DNA from 3 places in the Exiguobacterium sp. s101 genome. Region 2 is predicted to be linked to each of the others. Evidence: riboswitches for the same ligand, from Rfam matches in the RefSeq annotation. Region 2 holds a riboswitch; each other region holds the start of a gene.
What was found. A riboswitch is a leader RNA that binds a small molecule or an ion and turns the genes downstream of it on or off. The one in region 2 is predicted to bind S-adenosylmethionine.
Positions count from the first base shown of each region.

Region 1 (10,494 bases), on a different contig from region 2:
AAAAAGGTGTTTCAAGTCATCAAGGAGATAAATGATTGCCGCTTGATGCAAGGAATACTTTTTACCGATTCGTGGGACACCGATGATTTTCCGGACTTCACGCTTCGTCCAGTTTTGAATTGTCGTCGCGGAGAGATGTTCTCCGGTCAATGCGTTCGCAAGTGCGACGATTTGGTTGATTGATAAGCCGTTCTTTTCAATATGAAACAAGTGGATTTTTCGAAGCTCTTTTGGAAAGTGCTCACGTACGTCCTCGGGGAAGAGGGCGATGGCTCGCTCGATTTCTCCGACCTGCATAAAATGAAGGCAATCTGCCAAAGTTTGAATTGAAGTTGCGTCGCGCATACGGCCACCCTTTCTATCGCCAACATCGTACGTTGGCTATACAGTCATTTGACCTCATTCTACCAAATGTTTGAAAAGTAAGCTAGGATGGGCACCGATTAAGGTATAATGACGATATCATATACACTCTGTACATAAAGGTGGTCAAGCAATGAATGAATGGATTAGTTCAATTCTTTCGATCGTGGTCGTCCTCGTATTTCTCGTAGGACTCGAACAAGTTGGGAAACGTCTTGGGTGGACAGATGAAACAATTCGAAAAAGTGTACATATCGCAGTCGGGCACTGGTCTCTTTTAGCGATTTGGTTATTAGAGTCATGGTACGTTGCGGCAGTCCCGCTTATCTTTTTTACCTTTGCGAACGCGGTCTTGTTATACAAAAGTCCATCGCCGGTACATCAAACGGAAAGAAAGTCGTTCGGGACAGTTTATTATCCAATCGCGTTACTCGTTATCCTCTATTTTTTCTTTGAGTCAGAGCCGATTGCTTTTTTAGCCGGTTCACTCGTTCTCGCATGGGGAGACGGGATGGCTGCACTCATCGGACGGAAATACGGCACAATCACTTATGACTTATACGGCCAAAAGCGTTCCTTCCAAGGAAGTGTCGCGATGTTCCTTAGTTCATATGCGGTCTTATTTTTATTGTTTTTGTGGAATGATATCGTGATGTGGCAAGTGGTAACTTATGGGTTTATTATTTCCATCATTGCAACGCTGACAGAAGCGATATCGTATCGAGATTGGGATAACTTTACAATCCCCATTGTAGTTGCTATGGCCACATCACTATTGTTATAAACTAATTGTTAATTTGTAAGAAAAACGTTGCTTGTCACGCCCGGTAATCATTTGTATACTGTGTTTCGTACTGAAACCATTCAGGGACGTGCTCGGGATGAATGAAATGGGACCGAACACTGATTAAATAGAAGGTAAAGGATTGAGTGAACGCATGAGCTTTTTACAGCAACTTCAAAGTATCATTCCGACCGAGCGCGTCCTTCAAGACGAGCCATTGTCGGCGCACACGTATACAAAACTAGGTGGAAAGGCAGATTACTTCGTAGCACCACATACGTACGAAGAAGTACAGGCCGTTTTAGAACTAGCCCATCAGGAAGCGATGCCATTTATGGTTCTTGGGTTCGGTTCAAATTTGATTGTCCGGGATGGGGGAATCCGCGGAATCGTTTTAAATTTGAATGAATTAAACACGATTCGTCGTGATGGCGATCAAATGATTGCACAAGCTGGAGCAGCGATTATTGATGTTTCTCGTCAAGCGCTTGCAGAGAGCTTGTCTGGTCTTGAGTTTGCTTGTGGTATTCCTGGAACGGTCGGTGGTGCGGTCTATATGAATGCTGGTGCATACGGAGGAGAGACGAAAGACGTCATTACGTCTGCGACGGTATTGACACCGGAAGGCCAAGTACTTCATTTGTCAAAAAACGAACTGGAACTTGATTACCGGACGAGTCGTGTATCTAAAGAGGGATTGATCGTATTAGAAGCGACGTTCGAACTCGAACCGAAGAACTACGAAGTGATCAAAGAAGTGATGGACGATTTGACATATAAACGTGAATCGAAGCAACCGCTGGAGTATCCTTCATGCGGAAGTGTATTTAAACGCCCACCTGGCTATTTTGCCGGCAAGTTGATTCAGGAATCAGGTCTACAGGGTAAGCGAATCGGAGGAGCAGAAGTATCGCTCAAGCACGCCGGATTTATCGTCAATATTGACGAGGCGACAGCGACAGAGTACATCTCGCTCATTCGTCACGTCCAAACGACCGTCAAAGAAAAGTTCGAAGTGGAGTTAGAACCGGAAGTGAAAATTATCGGGGAAGACATCACCGTTGAGAATGCATAATGAAAGAAGGAATCGGACGACTTCGTTCGATTCCTTCTTTCATTTATAACAAAAAAGCAACGAGAACGGGCATCTCGTTGCCTTAGATTTATGCTTGTGTTTGTTTTGCGACCGCTTCATGAGCAGGAACGAACGGATATTCCAGATCACGAGCGACCGCTTCATATGTGACAGTCCCTTTGATGACGTTTAAGCCTTTGAGAAGTGAACCATTTTCAAGAAGTGCTTGGAATACGCCTTTTTGTGCACATTCAATGATATATGGCATCGTCGCGTTCGTCAGACCCATTGTTGATGTGCGTGGTACTGCTCCCGGCATGTTAGCAACGGCATAATGCTGTACACCATAACGTTCATACGTCGGTGCATCATGCGTGGTGATGTGGTCGATTGTCTCACAAATGCCTCCTTGGTCGATCGCGACGTCTACGATGACAGAGCCTGGTGACATTCGTTGTACCATTTCTTCTGTGACAAGCTTAGGTGCTTTCGCTCCTGGAATGAGGACAGCCCCGATGACGAGGTCACTCTCGGCCACTCGTTTGGCGATATTATATTTATTTGAGATTAACGTGTTGATGGTATTTCCAAACAAGTCATCGATTTGACGAAGACGAGCAGGGCTAATGTCCATCAGCGTAACGCTTGCGCCGAGACCGATTGCGATGCGGGCCGCGTTCGTTCCGACGACACCGCCCCCGATGACGGTAACATTCGCACGAGGCACGCCTGGTAATCCTGACATTAAAATTCCTTTCCCACCGTGAGGTTTTTCAAGGATTTGTGCTCCGATTTGGGCAGCCATCCGACCTGCCACTTCACTCATTGGTGTGAGAAGTGGTAACGTCCGATCGACCTCTACTGTCTCATACGCAATTGCTGTTATACCTGAATCGACGAGCGCTTTCGTTAACTCTGGCTCCGCCGCGAGGTGTAAATACGTGAAGAGCGTCAAATCAGAACGGAAATATTGATATTCCGACGGCTGTGGCTCTTTTACTTTAAGTGCGAGTTCGACGCCTTCCCATACTTCTTTCGCTGTTTCGACGATTGTTGCACCTGCATCGATATACTCCATATTCGTGAATCCACTACCGAGTCCGGCGTTCGTTTCGACGACTACGTCATGACCAAGCTCTGTTAGCATAAATGAACCCATCGGTGTTAATGCCACCCGATTTTCGTTGTTTTTAATTTCTTTTAATACCCCGATTTTCATGGAACATTCCCCTTTCATTCCGTTGACACAAATTGTTCACACCCCTAGTATAAATCCAATTGAAAGCGCTGTCTTTATCATGGATTCTAAAAACGAAGACGTTCGCTTTGTGAAAAAACACAAAGCGAACGTCTAGTCTTCTAATCGATATTGACCAGCTTTGATGGCCAAATAAATCATAGCTCGTTCCGGTAATGACACTTGAGTGATATTCGTCAACTCTTCGATGCGTCGAATCCGGTATAGGACGGTATTCGGATGGATGTGTAGGTGGGATGCGACTCGCTTAACATTGCCTTCGAAATAAAAATACCATTCGAGTGTCGTCACGAGTTCGGTCTGATGGGACGAATCGTAATGTTGCAACCGTTCGATGGTCGGATGGGTTTCAAGTCGGAGCCCGATGCGCCGTGCGAGCTCTGGGACAAGTTGATAAATTCCAATCTGTTCGAAAGCACGGGAAGTCGAGAGTTCGAGAGGGAACTTGCGACGCAATGTCGTGACGCGTCTTGCTTCCTCGGCTGCGTCGTATAACATGTCACTCTCAAAAAAGCGTCGACTGATTCCGAGTCGTGGTTCGGATTCGATAAATTTGTCTTGAAGTAACTGTTCGAACCGTTCCGCCCAAGCTAATAATTCCGTCTCTTCATCGGACAGTTCAGACTTCATATAGTGCCAGACGAGTAACTGCTGACCATCGATGGCATGTAAAACGACTTCGATTGCCTCTTGAGTTGCGAGCACATAATGAAGACGCTCAGCGAGTTGAGGGGTGATCGGTTGGGTACATTCGATGATTGTTAGACGACTCGCGACCGCGATAGGTGCGAGTTCATTCAATCTTTCGCGATTAGAATCGGAGAGCGACGAAGAAGCAAGGACATCTAATAAAAAACGTTCAAGCTCGGCACTGATACGACGTTCGTGCATCGCAATTGTCATGAGTAGTTTCTTGGCGATTGTCGCTCCTTCTTGTAGAATTGCCAACTCTTGATTGGTGAACGGATTTGTGCGGGCTAAACTCCAAATATAGCCGAGTACTTCATCATGTTGTTTGATGACGATTGCCGCGCGTTCCCCGAGACCGATGGAGAGCCGCGCTGGGATGACAACGGGTTCATCTTGGACGGTGACTTCTCTTAAAATACCACTCTCCCATAAATCTTCGATCACGGCTTCAGGTACGCGACGACCGATAATGGTCGCGATTCTGGCCGGGTCGGTCGAGTCGGGATGGGTACTATAGGCGAGTAATTGGTGATAGCGATTTTCAATCGTAATAGGTGCTCGAATCGCTTGGCCAATCGCTTCGGCGAGTGTATCGAGTGATTCATATGATTTCTGCAAAAAAGGCATATCGATTCCTCCTCACTCTGAGTATACCGTCTTCTTTGTGAAACTTCACAAAAAGAATCGAGAGTGTGAGAAATGACATACCTTTAACGATTAAATGGGAAAAAACAATCCAACGACAAGGCCGAGTAAAGCCCCAATGATGACTTGGAACGGCGTATGTCCGACAAGCTCATTCAAGAGCGGGGTTTCATGTTTGATCCCCTTAAAGTAGTCATTCAAGAGACGAGCTTGAAACCCGACCGCCTGGCGAACTCCGGTAGCATCATACATGACGATTGTCGCAAAGACGACGGCGAGTGCGAACATACTCGAGTCAATCCCTTCTGCACGACCGATTGCCGTAGCGAGAGCAACGACAGTAGATGAGTGTGAACTCGGCATGCCGCCTGAAGCGAACATGATTTCAATTTCAAAATCCCGTGTTTTAATGAGTTCAGTTACGAGTTTGGCCGCTTGGGCGATAAACCAAGCAAGAATCGCAGCGAGTAAAGGTTCGTTAAACATGCAAGTATTCACTTCCTGTCTGACATAGTACCTTCACTATACCCGAAAGCGTCTCAGATTATACGTTAAGATTTCGTCAAAAAAGGTGCCGCGGATGAGTCATCCGTGACACCTTTTGGTCGATTTTTGTTACCCGACTACTCCTTCAGTTTCCTGAAGTTTCTCTGCAATATTGTCGATGATATAACGGTTGCGTGGGTGTTCTTGACACTCTTTTGAGCATGAACGCATTTGTTTCGGTTCACACTCTTCACAACAGAAATGTTGAACGTTGCACTCCGGGTTGGCACAATTAACGTAACGAACCGTTTCTGTCCCGCAATGCATGCAATGTGAGACGACAGATGGGTTCACCGAGTTGATAGGGACGTTGATGCGCTCATCGAAGACATAAAGCTCACCGTCCCAGTTCTCTCCTTTTGTCGCTTCGTCTTTTCCATACATCGCGACACCACCTTTTAAGTGGAAAATGTTATCGTGACCTTGGTCACGCATATATGCTGTAAATTTCTCGCAACGGACGCCGCCGGTACAGTATGTGAGAAGAGTTTTCCCTTCGTAGAGGTCCTTGTTCTCTTCAAGCCATTCCGGCATGTAACGTGAAGCCTCTACATCAATTTTGATCGCATTTTTAAAGCGACCAAGTTCGTACTCGTAGTTGTTACGAACATCGAGGATGACGACATCATCACGGTTCATCATCTCTTTCCATTCTGCTGGTTCTAGGTATGCTCCGTGTTGTTTCGGCACATCAAACTCACCATCAAAGCGCCACGTCACGAGCTCTTTCTTGTGACGAACAAAAATTTTCTTGAAGGCATGCTCTTCGACTTCATCGATTTTAAACTCAATATCGCTGAAGAGTGGGCTTGCTTTCAAATCATTCATGTATTGCTCGGTTTGTTCCCATGTACCGGAGCACGTTCCGTTGATTCCTTCAGAAGAAATCAGGATACGCCCTTTGATACCGAGATCTTTACAATACTTCAAATGTTCTTGCGTGAGTGTTTCTGGGTCTTCGATATTGACGTACTTATAGTACAGCAAGACCCGCATTGGTTTTGTTTCCATGTTATGTTGCTCCCCTGTGTTCAGTTTTTTGCAGGAAAACGAACGTTGGGTTGTGTCGTTCGACGAATAGACTTGCCTGCAACCACAAGTCCATTATTATATGATAAATATCACGACGGATTTTCGCAAATGGTTTTTAATTTTTTTTGATGAATGCAGGGAGATGCGTCTTCTAAATCGAATTCGGGTAATAGAGTAGTAACAAAAGTTGAAGGTGGAACGACTATGCTCACTTCTCTCCAACAGTACATTATCCAATTGATTGAGTGGCTTCAGAGTTTGCCTGGTGGTCCTTGGGCTGGTCTTGGTGCTCCATTTTTAGAAGCAATCTTCCCTTTTCTGCCACTCGTCTTAATCATTTCTGCGAATGCGGCGACATATGGCTTTTTGTTAGGTGTTCTCTTGTCGTGGATCGGGAGTCTTCTCGGAACGATTGTCGTCTTCGCGGCCGTCCGGTACATCTTCCGAAAACCGATGACACGATGGCTTGAGAAGCATAAGACGGCGATATATTGGTTAGAACGAATTAATCACATGAGCCCGATTTCGCTCGGGTTCTTATATTCACTCCCGTTCATCCCGGTCAGTTTGATTACCTATTTACTGGCGCTCATCCAAATGAAGCTCCGTACGTTCATATTAGCAGCGGGATTTGGTAAACTGCTCGTCGTCGTCATTTTCTCTGTCATCGGAGACCAGTGGGAAGAATTTATTCAAAGCCCGTTTCGCTTGTCGATGCTCGGTCTGCTCTTAGTCATACTATGGGCCATCAGTCGAGGGCTTGAGGAAGTGCTCAAGCGACGGGCGTTCAAGAAACGGAACGAGCAATTGAAACAAGAGATGGTGACCAAACGACAAACACCCCTTTGAGAAAGGGGTGTTTTCGCTTATGACTGATTTTTAAAGCGCGGGAAGTTGAAAGCAATGGCAATCCCTCCGCAAATAAAGAGGAGGAACGGATAGAACATGAACGGGACGAGGTCAGGCGATGCCGTCTCCGTCAACTCTGCGGCAATGAGGAGTTGTGCTCCGTATGGGAGAATCCCTTGTACGCCGCACGAGAAGATGTCGAGCACGCTAGCAGACTTTTTCCGTTCGATGTCATATTCGTCTGCAATGTTCGCTGCAAGCGGTCCGGCTACGAGAATGGAAATCGTGTTGTTCGCCGTCGCCACGTTTGTCGCACTGACAAGACCGGCGATACTCCATTCAGCACCGGCCCGTTTTTGGATGCGTGACGTCAAGGCATCACGTAAATATGCGAGACCGCCGTTATGTGAAATGAGTCCGACAAGTCCGCCCATGAGTAACGTCAAGAACGAGATTTCGGCCATGCCGATCATCCCGTCCGCAATGGCTGTCACAAACGCTGTCACAGATAAGCTTCCGTCAAGTAGACCAATGATACCCGTGAGCGTAATCCCACCTAACAAAACGAGAATGACGTTCAGTCCTGTTAACGCTAGTCCGATCACCGCGAGATACGGAATCAGTTTATACCACTCAAATGCAGCGACATCGACAGTCGATTCACCGTTCGATAAGACGGCGAGTAAAATGGTTGTGATGATTGCGGCCGGTAACACAATCCAGAAGTTCGTTCGGAACTTATCACGCATATTCGTCCGTTGTGTCCGCACAGCAGCGATGGTCGTATCTGAGATAAACGAGAGGTTATCCCCGAACATCGCACCCCCGACGACCGCTGCCGCAGCGATGGCGACGTTGACACCACTCTCTTCATGTATACCGAGTGCGATTGGTGCAAGTGCAGCAATCGTCCCGGTCGACGTTCCCATCGCCATGGAGATGAAGGCGGCAATGACGAAGAGCCCGCTCAAAAGAAGCGATGGTGGTAAGAGAGTCAACGCAGCGTTGACCGTTGCATCGATGGCGCCGATTGATTCAGCGACGGTTGAAAATGCGCCGGCCAGTAAGAAGATAAAAATCATAATGATGATTCCCGGATTGCCGGCTCCTTGAGCGATGCGCTCGACGGTTTGGATAGCATTTCCTTTTGTCATGAATGCTGCAACCATCAAGGCGATGATGGCCGCAACGAGGACCGGAAACTTATAAAAATCCCCGTAATAGACACCCGCTCCGATAAAAAAGAGTAAGAAGACGAGCAACGGCAAGAGTGCCCATTTGTTTGCTGTTGGTTGTTCCAAAATAATCACCTCATTAAAAATAAAAAGGACCCTTTTCTGAGAAAAAGGTCCTTCGTGCGAAATACCCTTTTCATCTTTCGAGCAATACGCCCGCTGGATTTGGCACAGGTTCCCCGCTGCCGAGACTTCACAGGGCCAGTCCCTCCGTCTCTCTCGATAAAAAGTTAATCTATTCAATTAGTAAACACGTTCCCTAACGTACCTGTTTCGAATCTAGTTGTCAACTTAAAAACTCCCCAATTCGATGTGAGAAAGGGGAGTTTACGTCGTTAAATTGTTGAAGTGTGCCACGCGGTTACGTCCTGCATATTTCCCACCGACATACAGCGCACGGTCTGCGTTTCGAATCGTATCATCTAGACGCTTATTTCCAAACGCTTCAATCGTATCGACTCCAATCGACGTGGTCACAGAAATTTCGTATTGGTCGACACAAAATGGTTTTGCTTCGATTTGGTGACGAATGCGCTCTGCGACTTCAATCGCTTGGGTCATATCACACTGGTTGAGGAGTAAAATGAATTCTTCCCCGCCATATCGTGCGGCAAAATCATCTGTACGAAGTACTTGTCGAATTCGTCGCCCGAATTCTTGTAACACGTGGTCACCGACTTGATGTCCATACGTATCATTGATTTTTTTGAAGAAATCAATATCGAGCATGGCGACCGAAATCGGATACATCGAGATATTGGATATTTGTTGAATCCCATATTCATAAAATGCGCGTGCATTTGCGAGAAGCGTCAAACTATCCGTCCGGCTCTCGGTATAGAGACGGTCTCGTTCATGACACCGACTGATGGTCCGATTGAACGACTTTAAGAGTTTGATGATTTCCTGCTGAATGATTTTTGGATATCCATAAACCTGCTCGCCGGTCATGACAATCCATGTACGAATTCCTTCTATTTCTTCCGAGCGGACAGAGACGAAGCTATGATAGTCATTATGGAAAGCATCGGAAAGTGAGGCATCCCATTCAAATCGCATCTCATAGTCGAGGACGGGGTCATTCGGTTGACTGATGTCGAGTAGTGCGTATACTACTGGTCGATCGATTGGTTGACGTGTCTTCAAATCAAAGTAGAGTATACGATCGAACAATCTAAACTCGACATATCCTTCATCGTAGTGATTCAATTGTTCACACTGACTTAAAAAAACTTCGATGGCTTGCGCCTCACTCTGTGACAAGGAGACGGCTTCTTTTGCTTCATCGTATTGTTCGATCAACGATTTGAATGCATCTTGCCGCTCTTTTTGAATGAGGAGCCGCTTAATAAAAAATGTTAATGCAGCCGCGATGCTACTGACGACAAGTAGATTGGTCTCTCGGAACAATGCCGCCGCTAAAATGAAGATCAGACTGACGACGTACGTATAAAATGCAATCTTCATAAAGTCGCTCAAGGCGATGTCGACACGGAACCACCATTTCACCTGATATTTTTGGAACACGGTGTTTAAGAAAATTTCAAGAAACAGTCCGGCGAGTGGAACAAAAGATTCCTGTGAATAAAAGTCAAGTCCGGTCTCGCCACCAATGGCGAGATAGACAGCTGCCGGAATAACAATTTCTAAATAAGCTGTAATGGCGTTCCAAGGATAAGTGAAACGGAATCGACGGATGGCGACTTTTGGTTTCAGATTGGCAAATTGAAAAATAAACAATCCGATTTGGTTGACGATGAGTGCCGTTTCAAATCCAAAAAATAAAAATAAGATTAAGACGATACTCTCAGAAAAAGTGAAGTACACACCTTTGACTTCGATTGAGTCGAGTTGAAAAATGACGACGAGTAATGAGATTAAAATAAACGACAACGGATCGATGGTTGGGGCGTGCAGGATATCCAATGCAAATAATCCGATGGTGAAGAGGAATAAAACGCTCCATATACTCCAGCCGAGCACGGACATCTTGCGAAAGTGATTCATATGTTCCCTC
Region 1 covers NZ_JACSKX010000007.1:22,174-32,667, reverse strand. Annotated here, with positions in the region: gene KNO76_RS07515 (DUF1836 domain-containing protein) at 1-345, opposite strand, end outside; gene KNO76_RS07510 (diacylglycerol/polyprenol kinase family protein) at 497-1,147, shown strand; gene murB (UDP-N-acetylmuramate dehydrogenase) at 1,302-2,222, shown strand; gene ald (alanine dehydrogenase) at 2,311-3,441, opposite strand; gene KNO76_RS07495 (PucR family transcriptional regulator) at 3,574-4,797, opposite strand; gene KNO76_RS07490 (divergent PAP2 family protein) at 4,888-5,313, opposite strand; gene trhO (oxygen-dependent tRNA uridine(34) hydroxylase TrhO) at 5,431-6,372, opposite strand; gene KNO76_RS07480 (TVP38/TMEM64 family protein) at 6,598-7,242, shown strand; gene KNO76_RS07475 (Na+/H+ antiporter NhaC family protein) at 7,260-8,543, opposite strand; SAM riboswitch class I at 8,611-8,706, opposite strand; gene KNO76_RS07470 (GGDEF domain-containing protein) at 8,805-10,484, opposite strand.
Region 1: it holds a riboswitch for S-adenosylmethionine, as region 2 does, so the genes downstream of both, KNO76_RS07475 (Na+/H+ antiporter NhaC family protein) here and KNO76_RS09140 (methionine ABC transporter ATP-binding protein) in region 2, are expected to answer to the same signal.

Region 2 (10,494 bases):
CCGGCGCAAGTTCATCCGTTAAGACGTCCGTCATCGTGAACATCAACACTTCACCGACCGTGAAAATGACCATTGCGACAAAGAGGACCCATTCCACTGTAGCAAATCCAATCAACAACAGCCCGAACGACAGTGTCGAGATGCCGAAAAAGAGCGATTTGATCGGGGAGACACGAATCCCGAAACGCATAATCGGATACTGGACGATGAGGACCGTGATGGCGTTCGTCGTCAATAAGTAAGCAAATAATCTTGAGCCGTCTTCTAACCCATCACTCAGCGCAATGAATTGAGGAAGTGTCGAATTGAACTGACTGTAGCCGATGATTGCAAAAATCATACCGATGATGACCGCCCGAAACGTCCGATCGTCCCGTAAGACGCGGAATGTCTCCGTCAGGCGCGGACGTACCTTTACTCCATCCCCTTCTTCAAACGGATATTTATAGAATAAGAATGAGATGATCATGCCGTATATGATGTAGACGGCGGTCACGACAAAAAAGGCGGTCTTCACACCAGTTAGTGACAACACGACTGCTAACAGTGGTCCGATGGCTGCGGCGATGTTGATCATAAAGTAACGGACGTTATAGACGATGACTCGCTCTTCGGCCTGGGTCGTGTCACTGATGAGTGCACGTGAAGCCGGTTCTAGAAAAGAGCGTGACATCCCCATCAAAATCGATAGCATGTAAAACCAAAATAGCTCTGTCGCGAGCGCAAGTCCTGCGAACGTGACGGCATTGAGCACAATCCCGATGAGCATGAGCTGTTTTCGTCCATAGCGGTCAGATAGCGTCCCTCCAAAGAAACTCATGAACAGGCCCGAAAGTGCCGTCACGGCAAAAATCGTTCCAATCACACTCGCTGAAAAGCCGAGCGTGGCCAAATAAATCGCAAAAAACGGCATGACAAAAAACGTCGCCAGTCGTGCAAAAAACGTCCCGAACAAGACGCCCCACGTCAGTGGATGAATCTGTCTGAACTTCATCCAAATCCCCCCTTTTCTTTCATATATGTAGTGTACTTCTCTTCATGAAAGAACACTAGACAAAAAAAGACTCAGGGGATGACCCCTGAGTCGAGCTGATTTATTGTTGTACCGGTACGACCGCACCTTTGTATTCGTCTAAGATCCATTGCTGTGTCTCTTCAGACGTCAACACTTCGAGGAGTGCCTTGACGCGCTCATCTTCTTCGTCCCCTTCATGTGTGACGATTAAGTTGACGTATGGTGAATCTTCCCCTTCAAGTGCGATGGCATCTTCAAGCGGGTTGAGACCTGCGTCAATCGCATAGTTCGTATTGATAAGGACCGCATCGCCTTCTCCATTTTTAAATGCCGTTGTGAGTAAAGTCGCTTCTACGTCCGTCTTGAACTCTAAGTCTTTCGGATTGTCAACGATATCAGATACTGTCGCATCAACTGTTTTGCCTTCTGCGAGTGTGATGAGTCCTTCTGATTGGAGCATCGTAAGAATTCGTCCGTGGTCAGCGACCGATGAACTCATGATGATTTCTGCCCCTTCCGGAAGTTCATCGAGCGCTTTGTAAGTTTGTGAGTAGACCCCGATCGGCTCGATGTGGACGCCACCCGCTGAGGCAAATTTGTAATCTTTGTTTTCAGTCATTTGTGACTTGAGGTACGGCTCATGTTGGAAGTAGTTCGCATCGAGCTCCCCGCTCGCGAGCGTCTTGTTCGGAAGTACGTAGTCTTGGAACTTCTTGATTTCAAGCTTGTACCCTTTTGCCTCATATTCTTCTTGGACGTGCTCTAAAATCTCAGCGTGCGGTACGTTCGATGCACCGACGATCAATGTTTTTTCATCGCCAGACCCCGAGTCTGCCTCTTCTCCGCCGCAAGCCGCGAGAACCGTGAATGCTGATAAAGCTGTCAATCCGAGTACTGTTTTCCAAGTTTTCATAATGAATCCCTCCAAATGTATGTGTGATTATGCTGAACGTTTATCAATTTTCGTGACGAGTCGGTCACCGATGAACTGGATGACGAACACGATCAACAAGATGAGCACCGTCGCCACGAACGTGACGTCGTTTTGTGAACGCTGGAACCCTTCCAAATAGGCCAAGTTCCCGAGACCGCCGCCTCCGACGACTCCGGCCATCGCCGTATAGCCGACGATTGCAACGATGGTCACTGTAATCCCGGAGACGAGCGCCGGGAGTGCTTCAGGAATTAACACTTTATAGATGACCTGCCATTTCGTCGCTCCCATCGACTCTGCCGCCTCGATGACCCCGCGGTCTACTTCGCGAAGCGCAAGTTCGACCATTCGAGCATAGAACGGTGCCGCGCCGATGATGAGCGCCGGAAGCGCCGCCGTCGAACCGAGCATCGTATCGAGTAAGAACAGCGTGAACGGGATGAGTAAGATGATCAAAATGATGAACGGGATCGAACGGAACACGTTGACGATCGCGCTGACAAAGACGTAAATCGGACGATTCTTCAATAATAGCGATTCGTTTGTAATATAGAGAACCAAACCTAAAGCGAGTCCGATCAAAAATGTCGCGACGCCTGCGACGAGCGTCATATATAACGTCTCCCAAGTCTGTTCCATCATGATTTGCCAGTCTACGTTAGGAAACATCGCTTTCCACCTCCACTTCTACGGATTGCGAACGAATCGATGCGATGGCGCGTTCGATTTCACTTGCTTCCCCAATCAATTGGATGAATAGCGTGCCGAGCGCACCGACTTGTGATTGTGTCACGTTCCCGCCGATGATGTTGAATCCGATGTCATGTGTTTTAAGAACGTCAGACAAAATCGGGTGCTCTGCCGTCTCGTTCAAGAATTTCAATTTGACGACTTGACCGCTCGGGTACCGTTCCTTCAAATGTTCGAACGTGAGCGACAAATCGTCGACTGCTCCGATTTGTTTGACGAACTCTTTCGTGATCGGTTGTTTCGGATGTTGGAACACATTAGAGACTTGACCCGTCTCGACGACTTTTCCTGCTTCCATCACGGCGACTCGGTGACATATCTTTTGAATCACGTGCATCTCATGCGTGATGAGGACGATCGTCAATCCGAGTTTCTTATTGATGCTGACGAGCAGCTCGAGAATCGAATCCGTCGTCTTCGGGTCGAGTGCACTCGTTGCTTCGTCACAGAGGAGCACCTCTGGGTTTGTGGCGAGCGCGCGTGCGATCCCGACTCGCTGCTTTTGACCGCCCGATAATTGTGACGGATAGCTGTCCTCGCGACCGTCCAATCCAACGAGTTCGACGAGTTCTTGAACCTGACGTTTCCGCTCACTTGCCGGCACCCCAATCAGCTCGAGCGGAAAACTGATATTTTCTGCGACCGTACGCGACCATAGAAGGTTAAAGTGTTGGAAGACCATCGAGACGTTTTTACGGACACCTCGTAATTCTTTCGGGCTGAGTTTCGTCAGCTCGCTCCCGGCAACTTCGATTTCACCGCTTGATGGTGATTCGAGACGATTGAGCAATCGGATGAGCGTTGACTTCCCTGCCCCCGAATATCCGATTATTCCAAAAATTTCACCGCGATCAATCGTTAGTGATACATCATCAACCGCCTGGACACGACCATTTTTCGTATCAAACCATTTGGCGACGTTTCGTAATTGAATCAATATATTTCCCTCCTGACAACAAAAAAAGCGCACACGTTTGAGCAAACGTGCGCACTTTATCGTACGGACAACGATTGCTCTCATCTTTCAAGGTTTTCACCTTGCTGGAATTAGCACCATTTCGGATTACTCCGCGGTTGCTGGGCGTCATAGGGCCAGTCCCTCAGCCTCTCTTGATAAGAGTGTTGTATATTCGATTAGCTTTATCATAGCGACAGCTTTTTCTGCTGTCAAATCCTTTTTTCAAAAAATTAAAAAAAGGTGCCGTCCGAGGACGACACAGAACGTAGCACCTTGAGTCACGGAAGGACAGCCCATAGATGAGAATCTTTTGCCCGTTCAAGATTTCCACCCTTACATGGGGGAGATTCACCAATCACCACTCAATCTTAGCTTGGACCGTGCGATTATACGAAACGTCTCTCCTCGCTTGATTTTTTTGGGGGACAATCGAAGGGAAGACTGACGTGTATTCGTGTAAAGTGTAGCAGCGGCTTCGCCAAAACGTCTTGATGTCGGGAATATCGCGTCCTATTTTGTGTTCAAGTAAGATGTTGTAATGAATATACCATTCGTGAACTTTCTGTGTCAACTGATTATTTAAAATTTTCAGATTATTCTAATGTTCCTCTCTTACTTTACGAAAGAGAGGACATGTTGCACATTTTGAAACGCGTAAAGACGATCCCGCACCTTGCCGTTTTCAAGCTTCAATAGTGCCGGAACACTCATCACCTGATACGCTTCGAGCTCTTTCGGAATATAGTTCGCATCCCGCTTTTCAATTTTAATTTCAGGGTCGACCGCTTCGATGACCGTCAACATTTTCTCCGCTACAGCGCATGTACCACACATCGGGGCGTATATATATAAGTATCCGTCTGTAATCATTCTTCTCACCTCTCCTGTCATTATAATGGGCGATGGATTCTCATTCAAAAATCGTGCTCTGTTGAAATTTTAAAATATTCTTCTATCTCGTGTTTGAACGAGCGACGCTCATCAAATCCGATCACTACCGCCTCGACTTCGAGTAAACAAAAAAACGGCTTCTCCGATTCGGGAGAGGCCGATTTCGATTATCCTTGAATCATCGCTTCATATTCTTCCGCAGACATGAGCTTGTCGAGGTCCGACTCTTCCGTCAACTCGACTTCGACCATCCATGCGTTTTCAAACGGTGACTCGTTGACGAGTTCTGGAGAATCCGCGAGGTCCTCGTTCACTGCTGTGATGCGTCCTGATACCGGCGCATACAACTCAGAGACCGTCTTCACTGATTCGACCGAACCGAATGGCTCGTCGAGCAAAATTGTACCATCGACTTCTGGGAGTTCGACAAACACGATATCCCCTAGCTCGCTCTGTGCGAAATCCGTGATGCCGATGCGGGCTTTCGTCCCGTTCACTTCTACCCACTCATGTTCTTTTGAATAACGTAAATTTGCTGGTACTTTGCTCATCCTAACTTCCCCCTCAAATGAATTAGACTCACATCTGTATTATAGCACTTAGCCCCAAACGTCCGTAAAGGACTTTTCTGAAAATCCGACGGTCGTTTTTTCACCATTTGTGACGATTGGCCGCTTCAAAAGCATACCATTGCTCGTTAATAACTCGAGTTGTTCGTCTTCTGATAAATGTGGCAACTTGTCTTTAATTCCTTCATTCCGGTAAACTTGCCCGCTCGTGTTGAAGAATTTCTTGAGCGGTAAATCCGATTGCTTCCATAAATCAGCGAGTTCTTCTTTCGTCGGCGTCGATTCGACGATATGGACGTATGTATAATCGATGCCTTGCTCTTTCAACCATTTTTCTGCTTTTTTGCACGTACTGCATGGTGGATAGCCGTATAGTGTCACCATCTGTTCATCACCTCTATCATCAATGTAGCATATTCTGAGAAATCAATTCACGTCTCAAGCAACCGCTCAATCTCTCGCTTCATCGTCGTGTTGACAACATGTCGCTCTTCGATAAAACGTAAGATGGTCGACGCCGCGACGCCTGATCTGCCATATCCTAATACCCCGCCCAACAGGAAAGAAATCATCTGCGGATGTCTCGACTCGACCCGACGTGTCGGGTTGAAGGCGTCGCCTTGTTCACCGATTGCTTTCAAGACATTTTGAACGGCTGCGACTTGGATGAGCTCGAATCCGGCAAGCGTCTCCCCTCGACGTTCGCGTAACAAGCCCACATATAGATTCGTCAATGCTTCTTCGTAGTAATAAGAGGATGTATGACGCTCGATAGCGAGGTCCGGTGTCGCGAACACATCTAGCGCCTCATCACGTCTCCAAACGACACGTCCTGGCGTATAGGCGATGGTCGCCAGTTCGTGCAGTTCAAACACGGCGAACTCGCCATAAATGCCGTCATGATACATGATTTTATGCCCGTCTTTCGTATTTTGGAACTGATAGTGAAGCGGTTCGACTTCGAGCCAGTCAAGTCGGTCAATAAAGCGTGCCTTATGCCCGTCCTCGACAATCAAAAAGAAATCGAGGTCTGAATACTCATCCAACCGCTCCGTCTCTTGTCCAATCGATCCTAATGCAAGCAACATGAGCGTGCCGTCATGTTCGGCAACGGACCGTCCAATTCGTTCCATCCGGTCGAGTAATACATCTCGTTTTGTCATCATCTCTCCCCCTCGTCTCTATTGTACGTGGCAGAGCTCAAAAAAAGAAAGGGCCGACCGCGTCCGGTCCACCCTTTCTGTCAATTTGATTAGACGATAAACTTATTCGCTTTGATGAGGCTCGCTGCGACTTCACGCTTCGTACCGATTACATTGATTGGCTGGTAGCGGCTGAACTTTTTCATCGCCGAGAGAAGCATACGCTGCTCGTCACCAAACGCCGCTGCGTACAACACTTCTTTCGCCATGAGTTCGACTTGTTTGAATACTTGCTCCGCAAAAATTTCTGTGTAGCGGACTTTGAGCGTGTTCTTCTCTTCGCCTGTACGTGCGATCGCTTTGTCTGTACGAGCGATGGCTGCTTCAAGCGCGTAGATGGCACTGATCATGTCTGCGATCTTCGCCAAGATTTCTTGTTCGTTTTGAAGGTCTTGTTGATACTTCTGTACCGCTGTACCAGCGACCATCAAGTGGATTTTCTTCATGTTCGCAAGGAGCATCTTCTCACGTGCGAGCGGTGAGCCGTCCAATTCTTGTGGCATGTAGCTCATGAGCTCTTTTTGAAGTTTTTGTGCTTCTGCGAGAAGTGGCAATTCACCTTTCATCGCTTTCTTGAGGAGCGTACCTGGTACGATTAAACGGTTGATTTCGTTCGTTCCTTCGAAGATTCGGTTGATGCGTGAGTCACGGTAGAGGTTCTCGACTTCATATTCTGCCATGAATCCGTATCCACCGTGGATTTGAACCGCTTCATCGACGACATAGTCGAATGTTTCAGAAGCGAACACTTTGTTGAGTGAGCATTCAATCGCGTATTCCGCGATCGCTTGTGCAACTTTCGATCCATCACGCATATTCTCGTCACCGAGTGCGTCGAGGCTGTCTTGGAACAAGCCACCTGTACGGTAGACCGAACTTTCCATCGCATAGATATTCGCTGCCATCGTTGCGAGTTTTTCTTGGATGAGCGGGAATTGACTGATCGGTGTCTTGAACTGCTTGCGCTCGTTCGCGTATTGTACCGAGAGGTCGAATGCACGTTTTGAAGACCCGACTGCTCCGACTGCGAGTTTGTAACGACCGACGTTCAAGATGTTGAAGGCGATGACGTGGCCTTTTCCGACTTCACCGAGAAGGTTGTCGACTGGTACTTCAACATCTTCAAGGATGAGCGTACGTGTCGACGATCCCTTGATTCCCATCTTCTGCTCTTCTGCGCCTGTTGAAACTCCTTTGAAGTCACGCTCGACGATGAAGGCACTGAACTTGTCGCCATCGATTTTCGCGTAGACGACGAAGACGTTTGCGAAACCAGCGTTTGTAATCCATTGCTTCTCACCGTTCAAGACGTAGTGCGTGCCCGCCTCGTTCAAGACAGCTGTTGACTTCGCACCGAGGGCGTCAGATCCTGAGCCCGGCTCAGTGAGTGCGTAAGCTGCAATCCATTCGCCTGTCGCAAGTTTTGGCAAGTACTTGTGTTTTTGCTCTTCTGATCCGAAGAAGACGATCGGGAGCGTCCCAATCCCAACGTGTGCGCCGTAGCTGAGTGCAAACGAACGCGCTTTCGCAAAACGCTCCGTAATGATGGAAGATGAGATTTTATCGAGCTGGTAGCCACCGTACTCTTCTGGAACGTCTGCTCCGAGGAGTCCGAGCTCTCCTGCTTCTTTCAACAATTCGACTGAGAGGTCGAACTCATGTTTCTCGATGCGTCCGAGGACTGGCATGACACGGTCATCAACAAATCCTGCTGTCGTGTCCCCGATCATCTTATGCTCATCTGAAAAATCCTCTGGAGTGAAGAGACGCGCTGCGTCGAGTTCGTCAATGACGAAGCTACCGCCTTTAATCAATTCATGTTCTGTACGTTCCATATCCGATTCCCCCTTAAAGTAATTCGAAGACACCAGCCGCGCCCATACCGCCGCCGATACACATCGTGACAACCCCATACTTCTCATTGCGTCGTTTCATCTCATGCAAGATCGAGACCGAAAGTTTTGCTCCTGTACATCCAAGCGGGTGGCCGAGGGCGATAGCGCCTCCGTTCACGTTTACTTTCGACGGATCAATTCCGAGTTCCCGGATGACACCGAGTGACTGACTCGCGAACGCTTCGTTCAACTCGAACAATCCGACCTCTTCTAACTTCACACCAGCCATCTCGAGTGCTTTTGGAATGGCGACGATCGGACCGATTCCCATCACTTCCGGGCGGACACCGCCGACCGCGAACGAGAGGAACTTCGCCATCGGTTGTAACCCTTGGCGTTCTGCTTCTTCACGCTCCATGACGAGGACAGCTGCCGCTCCGTCTGAAACTTGTGAGGCGTTACCTGCTGTGACCGAACCTTTGATTTTGAACGCAGGACGGAGTTTGCCTAGCGCTTCAACCGTCGAGTCGGCACGGACACCTTCGTCATGCTTCACGACTTTCTCCACTTCAGCGACTTTTCCGTCTTCACCGAGTACGTGCTCGATGACCGTCACAGGGGCAATCTCTTCTTGGAACTTGCCACCTGCGATGGCTGCCGCCGCTTTTTGGTGACTGTTGATGGCGAATGCATCTTGGTCCTCACGCGAGATATTATATTCAGCCGCGACACGTTCTGCCGTATGACCCATGCTCATGTAGTACTCTGGTGCCGTCTCCATGATGTGTGGGTTTGGACGGATGACGTGACCACCCATCGGGACTTGGCTCATCGATTCCATACCGCCGGCGATGATTGCCGTCGCTTGACCGATCATGATTTTTGCCGCTGCATCCGCAATAGCTTGAAGGCCTGACGAGCAGTAGCGGTTGATGGTAATCGCTGGTACTTCGTGCGACAGTCCCCCCCGGACCGCCGCATAGCGAGCGATGTTCATCCCTTGCTCCGCTTCTGGCATCGCACAACCCATGATGACGTCATCAATCGGGCCTTTATATCCTGAACGCTCAAGCGTTGCCTTGATGGCATATCCCGCGAGCTCGTCCGAACGAACGTTACGGAACGAACCGCGCTTTGCTTTTCCGACCGGCGTCCGTGCGCCGGCTACGATGACTGCTTCCCTCATCTGTTTTGTCCCCCTTTATCAGTTCCGTAGTGGTTTGCCTTTCACGAGCATATGTTGCATCCGTTGTTGCGACTTCGGCTCCCCGATGAGGCTCAAGAAGGCTTCACGCTCGATGTCGAGGAAGTACTGCTCGTCGACGAGCGTACCGTATGCCAAATCGCCACCGCTGATGACGTGTGCGAGTTTCTTCGCGATCTTCAAATCGTGCTCTGAAATATAACCACCATAGAACATTTCATACGCCGCGAGTTCGAGCGTCGCTTTACCCGTTTGACCGACGACCGGTAACTTCTCGCGAACGGGTGCCGTGTACCCGTCAGCCAGTTCAAGGACCGTCTGTTTCGCATCGAACGTTAAGTGGTCACGGTTCATTGAGATTCCGTCGACCGCACGGTGGTAACCGAGCGTCTTCGCATCAAATGCCGACTTCGATACTTTCGCCATCGCGATGTTCTCGAACGTCTGCTGTGCAGCCTTCTCAATGTTTTGCATCGATTTTGGCGTCTGCTCAAGGAGACGACGATACGTGTTGACGTTTCCGCCCCCACCTGGGATGAGTCCGACCCCGACTTCGACGAGACCCATGTATGTCTCAAGCGCGGCTTGCATACGCGCTGCCGGCAAGCTGATTTCCGTCCCACCACCTAGCGTCATGCCGTATGGTGCGGCGACGACCGGGCGACTTGAATAGCGAATCTTTTGAACGGCTTGTTGGAACTTGTTGATGATCCAATCGAGTTCGAACCAGTTCTCGTCTTCTGCTTCCATAAGCATCATCGCAAGGTTCGCGCCGACACAGAAGTTCTTGCCATCGTTGGCGAGGACCATCCCTTTGAAGTCTTGCTCGACACGGTCGATCGATTGTTCAATCATCTGCATGATGTCGACTCCGATTGCGTTGTTTGGTGAGGTGAATTCAAGTGCGACGACGTCATCGCCGATATCGACGAGGCGTGCCCCACCGTTCTCTAAGATGATACCGTTTGATTTTGCGAGCGGTTTGAGTTTCAATTCTTTCGGGTTGACGGTCTTCTCGACATACGCCTTCGACGCTTTATCGTAATACTGGTCTCCCTTGTAGAATGACGTATTACCTGCAGCAAGCATCTCATCGATCCATGCCGGGACGTCATAACCTTCCGCTTTCATGCGCT
Region 2 covers NZ_JACSKX010000009.1:67,322-77,815, reverse strand. Annotated here, with positions in the region: gene KNO76_RS09155 (MDR family MFS transporter) at 1-994, opposite strand, end outside; gene KNO76_RS09150 (MetQ/NlpA family ABC transporter substrate-binding protein) at 1,095-1,928, opposite strand; gene KNO76_RS09145 (methionine ABC transporter permease) at 1,956-2,618, opposite strand; gene KNO76_RS09140 (methionine ABC transporter ATP-binding protein) at 2,608-3,636, opposite strand; SAM riboswitch class I at 3,714-3,819, opposite strand; gene KNO76_RS09135 (thioredoxin family protein) at 4,270-4,527, opposite strand; gene gcvH (glycine cleavage system protein GcvH) at 4,716-5,099, opposite strand; gene KNO76_RS09125 (arsenate reductase family protein) at 5,148-5,501, opposite strand; gene KNO76_RS09120 (hypothetical protein) at 5,549-6,280, opposite strand; gene KNO76_RS09115 (acyl-CoA dehydrogenase family protein) at 6,370-8,154, opposite strand; gene KNO76_RS09110 (acetyl-CoA C-acetyltransferase) at 8,168-9,340, opposite strand; gene KNO76_RS09105 (3-hydroxyacyl-CoA dehydrogenase/enoyl-CoA hydratase family protein) at 9,359-10,494, opposite strand, start outside.

Region 3 (10,494 bases), on a different contig from region 2:
GTTGCTTCAACCCGTGCACGTATACAGGAAGCAGGTGTCTATGAACGGGTGACCGTCATTCATGATAGTCACGATACGGTTCATACGGTCGTCGCGAATGAGACACGACCAATCACCGCAGCCGTCTTCAATTTGGGTTATTTACCAGGAAGTGACAAATCCGTCACGACACAAGGGAATACGACCATTGCCGCATTGTCTCAATTACTAGAGGTCATGGCTATCGGTGGTGTCATCGTCATCGTCATCTACCACGGCCATGAGAGCGGGAAGGTCGAACGGGATGATGTGCTTCGCTATGTGGAGTCGCTTGACCAAAAGCAGGCGGGTGTACTGCGTTACGGCTTCATCAACCAGATCAACCACCCTCCATTCATCGTGGCGATTGAAAAACGTTCAAAATAAAAGAAGGCGGCTCCTGTGAGTCGCCTTCTTTTATTCTTGAATCAATTCATAAAACGTCATGAGCGTTTCTGCAAATTTGGTGTTCAACCGCTCATACCCAAAATGCGGGAATCCTTCTAATCGACGGATATACACTTGATCTCCACCAATCTTTCGGCAGACGTTCAACGTCAACTTCACGTCTGCAAATTGATCATCAGGTGCGTAGAAACAAGCGAGCGGGAGACGTGGCAAATGTTTCTTTTCTTCTTGATGCTCTACGATTTCTTCTTCGATTTCCCGATATTGGGCATATGTGATTTCACCAAATCGGGACGATTCGTCGCCGCCGCCGCCGGTGAATGTCATCATTCCGAGTGGTAAGTCTGGGCGAAAACGATCGACTGCACTCGCGACGACTTGTTTTAATCCACCGATTTGACGAGTCGCATGCCAATCAAACAATGGAGAGATATAAGTCAGGCTCCCGAGCGGCACATCATACTCCTGAAGAAGCCGGTTTGTAAAGAGCGCCCCGAGGCTGAACGCCACGACATGAATCGGTAATTTATACTCGCCGGCCTCACGTAACGCCCGTTTGATCAATTGTTTATGATCTTCTGCCGTCAAGCCCATCGATTGGTCGCGGACGACAATTACTTCGTACTCGTCTTGAAGTCGTCGAATAAAATTCTCGCTGATCCGAGATGTGAACTGTAGCGGATAAACGATGACGATGACCCCTTTTTGTGTTTCTTCATATGTCATGCTGCCGTCACCTCATTTATAGACTATATTCATTGTATCAAAAAAACATCAGCCGCAACTGATGTTTAAGCAAAATCCGTCTGGAGTCTTAGCTCGGGACATATCTTAGATGAATGAGTTCCATCGGTTGGTCGTAGACCTCTTCTTGAATTCGATTCACTTCTTTAAATGATTGATGCAAGAGGAAAGCAATCGCCTGGTCATTCGAATTTTCAACGTACACTTCCACCGGTTGTGTTTTTTTCGATTGAAGGTGCCTTAAAAAATCTGCACCGTACCCGTTCCGATGGTGATCGGGATGAAGATAGAGACGAAGCATCTCCCACATGTCACCGCGATCGATGGCATGACAAAATCCGATGACATGGTCTTCATACTCGCCAACGATAAAATATTGTTCTCGTGCTTCTTCACTTGAACTGATTGCTCGTACAATCTCTTCTTGTCGATAGGCGCGCTCCATCGCTCTTGTCCGATTGGAATCATTCTTTGAAATCGTTGCAAGTGCAATCGTTCGAATTAACGCCGCATCTTCTGGAACTGCTTCTCGCATATTCATGATCGCTTCCCCCTTTAGGCCAATCTATTTGTATCATTCCCTATCATAGTGTTTTTATCCTGCACTACATTTCTTTTTCATGACGATTCATTATAAAACGTTATCTCAGCATTCGACTTGGGTATAAAACTAGCAATGCCAATCAAATGAAGGAGTGGAACAACATGGAACCAAAATTAGAGCATGACCCGAAAGTCGAACAAACAGAGAACCCAAATCGTCAATTTGACCAAATGAACGCGGGAAGTCCGAAAATAAACGTCGTGACCGGCATGTTACTCGGTGCACTTGTCGGCGGTCTCCTCGCATTACTTAGCTCCTCGAATCGAGATCATACGAAACAATCCCTCTCGAGCGCAAAATCTTCGGTCGGCGGCATTGTCAATGAAATGAAACAAGACCCTGCTGGTAAAGCCTCACAGGTTATTGAACAAGTGAAGACGGCTTCCGGCAAAATTCAGGAAGTATCTACAGACGTTCAGAACGTATATGAAAAAGTCGTCAGAGAAGTAGATACAGTTAAAGAAGACGTCAATAAAATCGTTGATACGGCACAAGAAGCCAAGTCTGATTTACAAGATATCGGTGAGAAGGTCGTCGAAGCGAAAGATACAGCTCTCGGACAAGAAACAACTTCCAACGATTCTGAGTCAGACGAAAATAAACAGACACCACCAACTACATGAACCAAAAAAAACGACCTTTCCGCGGAAAGGTCGTTTTTGATTACACGAAACGCTTCGCGCCTTCTTCAAGAACTGCTGCTTTATCTGTTTGCTCCCAAGGGAGTTCCACATCTGTACGACCGAAGTGACCGTAAGCTGCTGTCTGTTTGTAGATCGGGCGACGAAGGTCGAGCATTTTGATAATACCTGCCGGACGGAGGTCAAAGTTCTCACGAACGAGTTCAACGAGTTCTGTTTCGCTCAATTTTCCAGTGCCGAATGTATCGACAGCGATTGATACAGGGTGTGCAACCCCGATTGCATACGCGAGTTGTACTTCCGCTTTATCCGCAAGTCCTGCTGCAACGATGTTTTTCGCTACATAGCGGGCTGCGTATGCCGCTGAACGGTCAACTTTTGTCGGATCTTTACCAGAGAATGCACCACCGCCGTGACGAGCGTATCCACCGTACGTATCGACGATGATTTTACGTCCTGTCAAACCTGCATCCCCTTGTGGTCCACCGATTACGAAGCGACCAGTCGGGTTGATGAAGTATTTCGTTTCAGCATCGATAAGTTCAGCCGGAATGACTGCTTCAATGACATATTTTTTCAAGTCTTCTTGAATTTGCTCGAGTGTAATCTCTTCTGCATGCTGCGTCGAGATAACGATTGTATCGATACGAACAGGGTTGTTATTCTCATCGTACTCAACCGTTACTTGTGTTTTCCCATCCGGACGGAGGTACTCAAGCGTACCGTTCTTACGTATTTCCGCAAGACGACGTGACAACTTGTGTGCCAACGAGATTGGGAGGGGCATGAGTTCAGGTGTCTCGTTTGTTGCGTATCCGAACATGAGACCTTGGTCTCCTGCCCCGATTGCATCAAGCTCCTCTTCAGTCATTTGACCTTCACGAGCTTCAAGGGCTTGGTCTACACCTTGCGCGATATCGACCGATTGTTCGTCAATCGATGTCAAGACTGCACATGTTTCAGCATCGAAACCATATTTCGCACGTGTGTATCCGATTTCACGGATTGTTTCACGGACAACTTTCGGGATATCCACGTAAGTTGACGTTGTGATTTCACCAGCTACGAGTACAAGACCTGTTGTGACAGACGTTTCTGCCGCAACACGGGCATTCGGGTCTTCCGCTAAAATGGCATCCAAAATCGAGTCAGAAATCTGATCACAAATTTTGTCTGGATGTCCTTCAGTAACCGACTCTGAAGTAAAAAGTCGACGGTTCAAATTTGACATTCAAAAAACCTCCTATAATAAGGGTGATATGTGGACGGTACTCGTTCCCCTTACGCGTTGCTTTGGGACGGTAATGAAAAAAACCTCCCCCGATGACATACATGGGGAAAGGTTGAATCGTTCTTCCTTACCCTCTTATCGTTCGAAGCTAATGGCTTCGCTTCAGGATAGCACCTTTTCCGCACAAGACTTCATGTCGGACGGTTGCTGGGCTTCGTAGGGCCTTGTTCCCTCCACCGCTCAGAATAAGAGTATCCGTTACGAAAACCATCATATAAATGACATCCGATTATGTCAAGGGAATTGAACGAATTCGTATTTTTTCACAGACTTGCTAAACATTTCTGTTTGTGAATCTTCAACCATTTTTTTATTTCGTTTCTTTTTTTTAACACCTTGTGATAAGAGAATGTGTTAAACTATCCTTGTAAGAAAGCGCTTACTTAATAGAGAAGAAATGCTTGTTTTTAATTAGTGTGTCACATATAATTAAAAACGTCATACTAATTAATCTTGATTGCGGAAGTATGCGGATTTCATCCACATCTATTTAGGGGAAAGGTGGGATTCAGGATGGCGACAACGCTCCTGAAAATCGAAGAATTAATTAATCGTACCGACATGTTACGGAACTTGACGGTTCCAGAGCTGGTAGAAGAAGCCATTCAAAATGGTGAAGGTGTACTGACAAAAGACGGGGCATTATCTGTCAGCACCGGTGCTTTTACCGGACGGTCACCGAAAGACAAATTCGTCGTACAAGATGAAGTCAGCAACAACCTTGTCGATTGGGGGAAGGTCAACCAACCAATCGCTGAAGAGAAGTTTTCAGCACTTCTTGAAAAAGTACTCAATCACTTAGAGAAGAAAGATAAGCTCTACTATCTTGAAGCTGCGGCTGGCGCGGATGAACACTACACCTTACCCGTTCGTGCCATCACAGAGTATGCGTGGCATAGTCTATTCGCTAAACAACTCTTCTTACGTGAATGGCCGACGAAAGGTGCGTTCGACCCGTTTACGGTCATTTATGCACCGAGTTATAAAGCAGACCCTGCGGTCGATGGCACAAACTCAGAGACGTTCATTCTCGTTTCATTCGCCAAACGTACAATTCTGATCGGGGGAACAGAATACGGTGGTGAAATCAAAAAATCAATCTTCTCCGTCATGAACTTCTTGTTGCCTGAACAAAACGTGTTATCGATGCACTGTTCGGCAAATGTCAATGATGCGAACGAAACGGCTCTCTTTTTCGGATTGTCGGGAACTGGGAAGACGACACTTTCGGCTGACCTTGAGCGTCACTTGATCGGTGACGATGAACACGGATGGTCACCAGACGGCATCTTTAACATTGAAGGCGGTTGCTACGCAAAGACAATCAATTTATCACGTGAGAACGAACCACAAATTTATGATGCGATTCGATTCGGTTCATTGATTGAAAACGTTGTGCTAAACGATGATCGAACACCAGACTACAAAAACATTTCTTTAACGGAAAACACGCGTGCGGCATATCCGATTGAGTTCATCGACAATGCGATGCTCCCATCACGCGCAGGTCATCCGAATACAATTGTTTTCTTGACGGCAGATGCGTACGGCGTCTTGCCACCGATCAGCAAATTGACGAAAGAGCAAGCGATGTATCACTTCTTGTCTGGCTATACGTCAAAACTTGCCGGCACGGAGCGCGGTGTCACAGAACCACAAGCGACGTTTTCGACTTGCTTCGGTTCACCGTTCCTCCCGCTCGCACCAGAGCGTTACGCGGATATGCTTGGTCAATTGATTGAAAAACACGATGTCGATGTCTATCTCGTCAACACAGGTTGGACAGGTGGTGCATACGGTGAAGGTTCACGTATGAAACTCGCTTATACGCGCGCGATGGTCAACGCCGCAATCAATGGACAGCTTCGTGATGTCGAAACGATGAAACATGACATTTTCAATGTCGAGATTCCAGTAGCCATCGAAGGTGTACCGAGTACTGTTCTCAATCCACGAGATACATGGAACGATTCAGCTCGTTACGACATGGAGGCAAAAGCACTTGCCATGAAATTTAAAGAGAACTTCAAGCGTTTCACGAAAGCAAGTGAATCAATCATCGCAGCCGGTCCACTCGTCATCTAACTACATCAAAACACCGACTCAATCATGAGTCGGTGTTTTTTCTTGCTGTATCATCCAGTCCATCGCCTGCTCTGTCGTCTCCCATTTATCCCAAAATGGGAGCTGATGTCCGAATGGGACCACCCAAAATTCAGCCTGCTCCCCTAACTTCTCAGCGACAGCTGTCGCATGACGCAAGCGAACCTGCTCATCATCCGTACCATGGATGATGAGTGTCGGGGCCTCCCATTCTTTATAGAGCGGGGAGCGTTCGACGTATGCGGACTCAGCTGTCCTTGGGTCCCCACCTGTCATGCGACGTAACATCTTCCGCATCGAACGCTGTTCCTCATATGTCCATTCTAGGTTCGTCACGCCTGCCCAGGATGTGACCGTGGTGACCGGTCGTTCGGAGGCGAGCGATAGTGCCATCATTCCGCCTCGCGAAAAGCCGAGCACGTGAACCGGTCGTCCGCTCGTTTGAACGCGATCGAAGAGCGAGAGCACATCTTCCAAGTCATCCCCACCAAAATCCTCTTTTCCAGTCCCACCATGGTTGCCACGATAGACGGGAGCGACGACATGAAAGCCGCGTGATGCGAATTGCATGAGCCGCGGTAAACGGACGTCCCCGATTCGTGCCGTCCCTCCCCGTAAGTACATCAACACGTGCCCATTCGGTTGTTTTGGTTCGATTGAATACGCTACGACCTCTTCTCCATCATTTGTCGTGTACCACCCTCTTGTCACCCGATAACCTGCGTACGGTGGTAACACATCAACTCGGTCAAACCAACTGTTGTTCATGTAGAACCCTCATCGTCTCCGGTAAGACTCGGTCTTTCATCATAAAACTATAACGTTGATTGCGTAACAAATTACCCGGCAATGCATCAATCAAGACGGCCCCATCCGTCTCGTCGACGGCAGGATGATCTTCAAATCGCTCAATCTCTGCAAAGTAAATATTTTTGACGACCGTATCACCTCGACCGAGCACCCGATACTGTCCCAAGTAGCGTAGTGTCTTCACGATTCCACCGGTCTCTTCATAAACTTCTCGGATTGCGGCGGCGTCCTCATGCTCGCCCGGCTCGACTTTCCCGCCCGGAAACTCGAGTCCTCTTTGTTTATGCTTCGTCAATACCCACTTATCCTCGTAACGGGCGACGACCCAGACGTGGAGCGGTGTGTCTGAGAATGGATAATGGGTGAAGCTTAGCTCAACTTGATTATGATAGTAATCCTTGAATGTCTTCATAGTCCATCCCTTTCTTTCCCCTATCTACTCTCACTTTACCTTGTCTTCACCCAGTTTCAAACAAAAAAATCAGCCCGACTTGCGGACCGATTCGTTTTCTTATTGATTCAAGCGTTTTTCGAGTTCTGCTTTTTGTTCTTCATATCCCGGTTTACCGAGCAAAGCGAACATGTTTGCTTTGTACGCTTCGACGCCTGGCTGGTTGAACGGGTTCACTCCGAGGATGTAACCGCTCATCGCGCATGCTTTCTCAAAGAAATAGAACAAGTAACCAAGGTGATAGGGGGTCATCTCCGGCAATTCGACGACTAAGTTCGGTACATCGCCGTCTGTGTGTGCGAGAAGTGTTCCTTCTGTCGCCTTGTCATTCACAAATTGAATCGTTTCACCGGCAAGGAAGTTCAAGCCATCCAAGTCCTGTGCGTCTTCTGGAACGTTCATCGAATGACGAACTTCTTTCACACGGATGACTGTCTCGAACAAGTCGCGACGACCTTCTTGGATGTATTGCCCCATTGAGTGAAGATCCGTCGAGAAATCGACAGCCGCAGGGAAGATCCCTTTATTGTCTTTCCCCTCTGATTCACCGTAAAGCTGCTTCCACCACTCTGACACGTAGTGAAGAGCCGGTTCGTAGTTGACGAGCATCTCAATCGACTTTCCTTTTGCGTAAAGGGCGTTTCGTACAACCGCATATTGATATGCTTCATTCTCTGCCAATTCAGGAGAGCTGTAAGCGTTCTGTGCGTCACGTGCCCCTTCCATCAAGGCATCGATATCGATTCCGGCAGCGGCAATCGTAAGAAGACCGACTGGTGTGAGGACAGAGAAGCGTCCACCGACATCATCAGGAATAACGAACGATTCGTATCCTTCCGCGTCCGCGAGGGTCTTGAGTGCACCGCGAGCCCGATCTGTCGTTGCGTAGATGCGCTCACGCGCCCCGTCTTGTCCGTACTTTTCTTCCATGAACTGTTTAAGGACACGGAAAGCAATCGCAGGTTCTGTCGTCGTCCCTGATTTCGAGATGACGTTAACCGAGACGTCTTTTCCTTCGAGCACTTGAAGCAATTCTCTCATATACGTCGATGAGATATTGTGGCCCGCATAGAATACTTGTGGAGCCTTGCGCTCTTCTTTTGATAATACGTTGAAGAACGAATGTTGAAGCATTTCGATCGCTGCACGGGCACCGAGGTAAGATCCTCCGATTCCGACGACGACGAGAACGTCTGAATTCTCGCGAATTCGTTCCGCCGCAGCTTTGATTCGTGCGAACTCATCTTGATCGTATTCGGTCGGAAGATCGACCCACCCAAGAAAATCACTTCCGGCTCCGCTTCGCTCGTGAATCACAGAGTGAAGGGTTTTTACCGTTTCTTGCATTTGGTCGATTTCGTGCCTCCCTACGAATGAGAGCGCGTTTGAATAATCGAAACGTACAGTTGACATGTCATTTCCTCCTTTAAATCGCTCGTAAAAGAGCCATACATGACCCATCATAAACGGAAACGTCGGATTCGTTCAATCATTATTGCAAAATAGGCAAGAATTCGCCTTATTTACTAAGTTCTAAGATTTTTGAGACATCTTCCCGTTCAAGTGTACGGAAACGACCGAATGCACCACGCTTCATTGCCGAATCGAGAATCGCATCGAATGTCGACTCATCAATTTCGTAGTCCCGGAGCGAGTTTGGCGCACCGAGTTGGTCGAAGAATGCACGAACAGCTTGGATTGTCCGTTTCCCTGTCTCCAAGTCATGTTCACCCGGCTCGACATCGAATACTTCGGTACCGAGTCGTGCGAAACGTGCTGCGTTGTCTTCATCCAATACGTGTTCCATCCAACGTGGGAAGAGGATCGCGAGACCGCCTGCGTGCGGGATGTCGTGAACAGCCGATACCGCATGTTCGATGTTATGAGACGCCCAATCTCCCGCAGCACCCATTTGAAGCACACCGTTCAATGCCATCGTACCCGAGAACAAGATGATGGCACGAAGGTCTACGTTTTCTAAATCGTTCACGAGTTTCGGAGCCGATTCCACGACCGCTTTCAAAACACCTTCTGTCATGCGTTCCTGTACCGGTGCATGGTTCGGGTGGAAATATTGTTCGAAGCAATGGCTCATCATGTCGACGATGCCGTAAATCGTCTGGTCTTTCGGAACCGACACCGTGTAACGTGGATCAAGGATGGAGAACGTCGGGAATACGAGCGGATGGCCCCAACCGAACTTCTCTTGTGTCTCCCAGTTCGTAATGACCGACCCAGAGTTCATCTCTGACCCCGTCGCCGCGAGTGTGAGGACCGTCCCGAATGGCACCGCCTCTGTCGGGATATGCTCACGGAGGACAATGTCCCACGCGTCCCCTTCATAAGGGATTGCCGCTGAGATCAGTTTCGTACAGTCGATGACGGAACCTCCGCCGACTGCGAGTAAGGCATCGATGTTTTCTTCACGGGCAAATTTCACAGCACGACGTACCGTCTCGATACGAGGGTTCGGTTCAACACCTGAGAAGTCTACGTATGAGATACCGGCTTTTTCAAGTTCGGCCACGACTTCATCGTACGTCCCGTTCTTTTTGATGCTTCCGCCACCATAGACAAGCATCACTTTCTTCGCTTCGAGCACTTCGAGTTCTCCAGCTAATTTTTCGACCTGATGTGTCCCAAAAATTAGTTTTGTCGGGTTTTTGTATTCAAAGTTGTGCATAAGTCATCCTCCTCATAGAAATATGTAACACCTTCACTATATACCCTGTTTTTACGGAATGAAAAGTATCGTGCTTACTGATAGATGCGGTCGATGATCCGATGCAAGATGACTGCTTCCTCCGCTTGACGATAATTCGGCTCCTGTCGACAGGCTTCAAGGAAGAGCTGGATTTGCCGTTCGTACGGATCGTGTTCAGTCAAATAAGCAGGTTGCTCGTCAAAGAGCGCTCCATATTTTTCGGTATGAAGGGTGAGTGGAAATAAGCTGGCCCCAGCTTTCGTTCCGCGACATTCCACACGCATCGTATCCTTCTCTTCGATATTGGCCATGTAGCTGACGTCAAGCAGCAAGGATGCCCCTGTTTCAAACGTGACCATCGCCCTCGCCGTATCTTCGACTGAAAGCGAACTCGAATCCCATTCTCCTAGTAAGCCGACACCCGGACGATTTCCTAAATATTGCCCGACGTGCCCAACGACTTCACTCGGCTTCGGATAGCCCATCAAGTAAAGCGCAAGGTCTAACATATGGACACCGACATCGAGCAGTGCTCCCCCGCCTTGTAGTTCCTTGTTTGTAAACACACCCCAACCCGGAATCCCGCGTCGTCGAAGCGCGAGCGCCGTCACCGCATAAATATCTCCGAACTCTCCCGCATCGATCATCCGTTTTAATAGAATGGTGTCGGCACGGTTTCGGTAGTGAAATCCATAATGAAGCGTTTTACCGGCTCGTTTT
Region 3 covers NZ_JACSKX010000017.1:507-11,000, reverse strand. Annotated here, with positions in the region: gene mnmM (tRNA 5-(aminomethyl)-2-thiouridylate-methyltransferase MnmM) at 1-405, shown strand, start outside; gene KNO76_RS12490 (alpha/beta fold hydrolase) at 436-1,152, opposite strand; gene KNO76_RS12485 (GNAT family N-acetyltransferase) at 1,241-1,711, opposite strand; gene KNO76_RS12480 (hypothetical protein) at 1,876-2,397, shown strand; gene metK (methionine adenosyltransferase) at 2,438-3,646, opposite strand; SAM riboswitch class I at 3,779-3,898, opposite strand; gene pckA (phosphoenolpyruvate carboxykinase (ATP)) at 4,220-5,791, shown strand; gene KNO76_RS12465 (alpha/beta hydrolase family protein) at 5,810-6,577, opposite strand; gene ytkD (RNA deprotection pyrophosphohydrolase) at 6,558-7,031, opposite strand; gene KNO76_RS12455 (glucose-6-phosphate isomerase) at 7,131-8,483, opposite strand; gene KNO76_RS12450 (iron-containing alcohol dehydrogenase) at 8,590-9,753, opposite strand; gene KNO76_RS12445 (Gfo/Idh/MocA family protein) at 9,828-10,494, opposite strand, start outside.
Region 3: it holds a riboswitch for S-adenosylmethionine, as region 2 does, so the genes downstream of both, metK (methionine adenosyltransferase) here and KNO76_RS09140 (methionine ABC transporter ATP-binding protein) in region 2, are expected to answer to the same signal.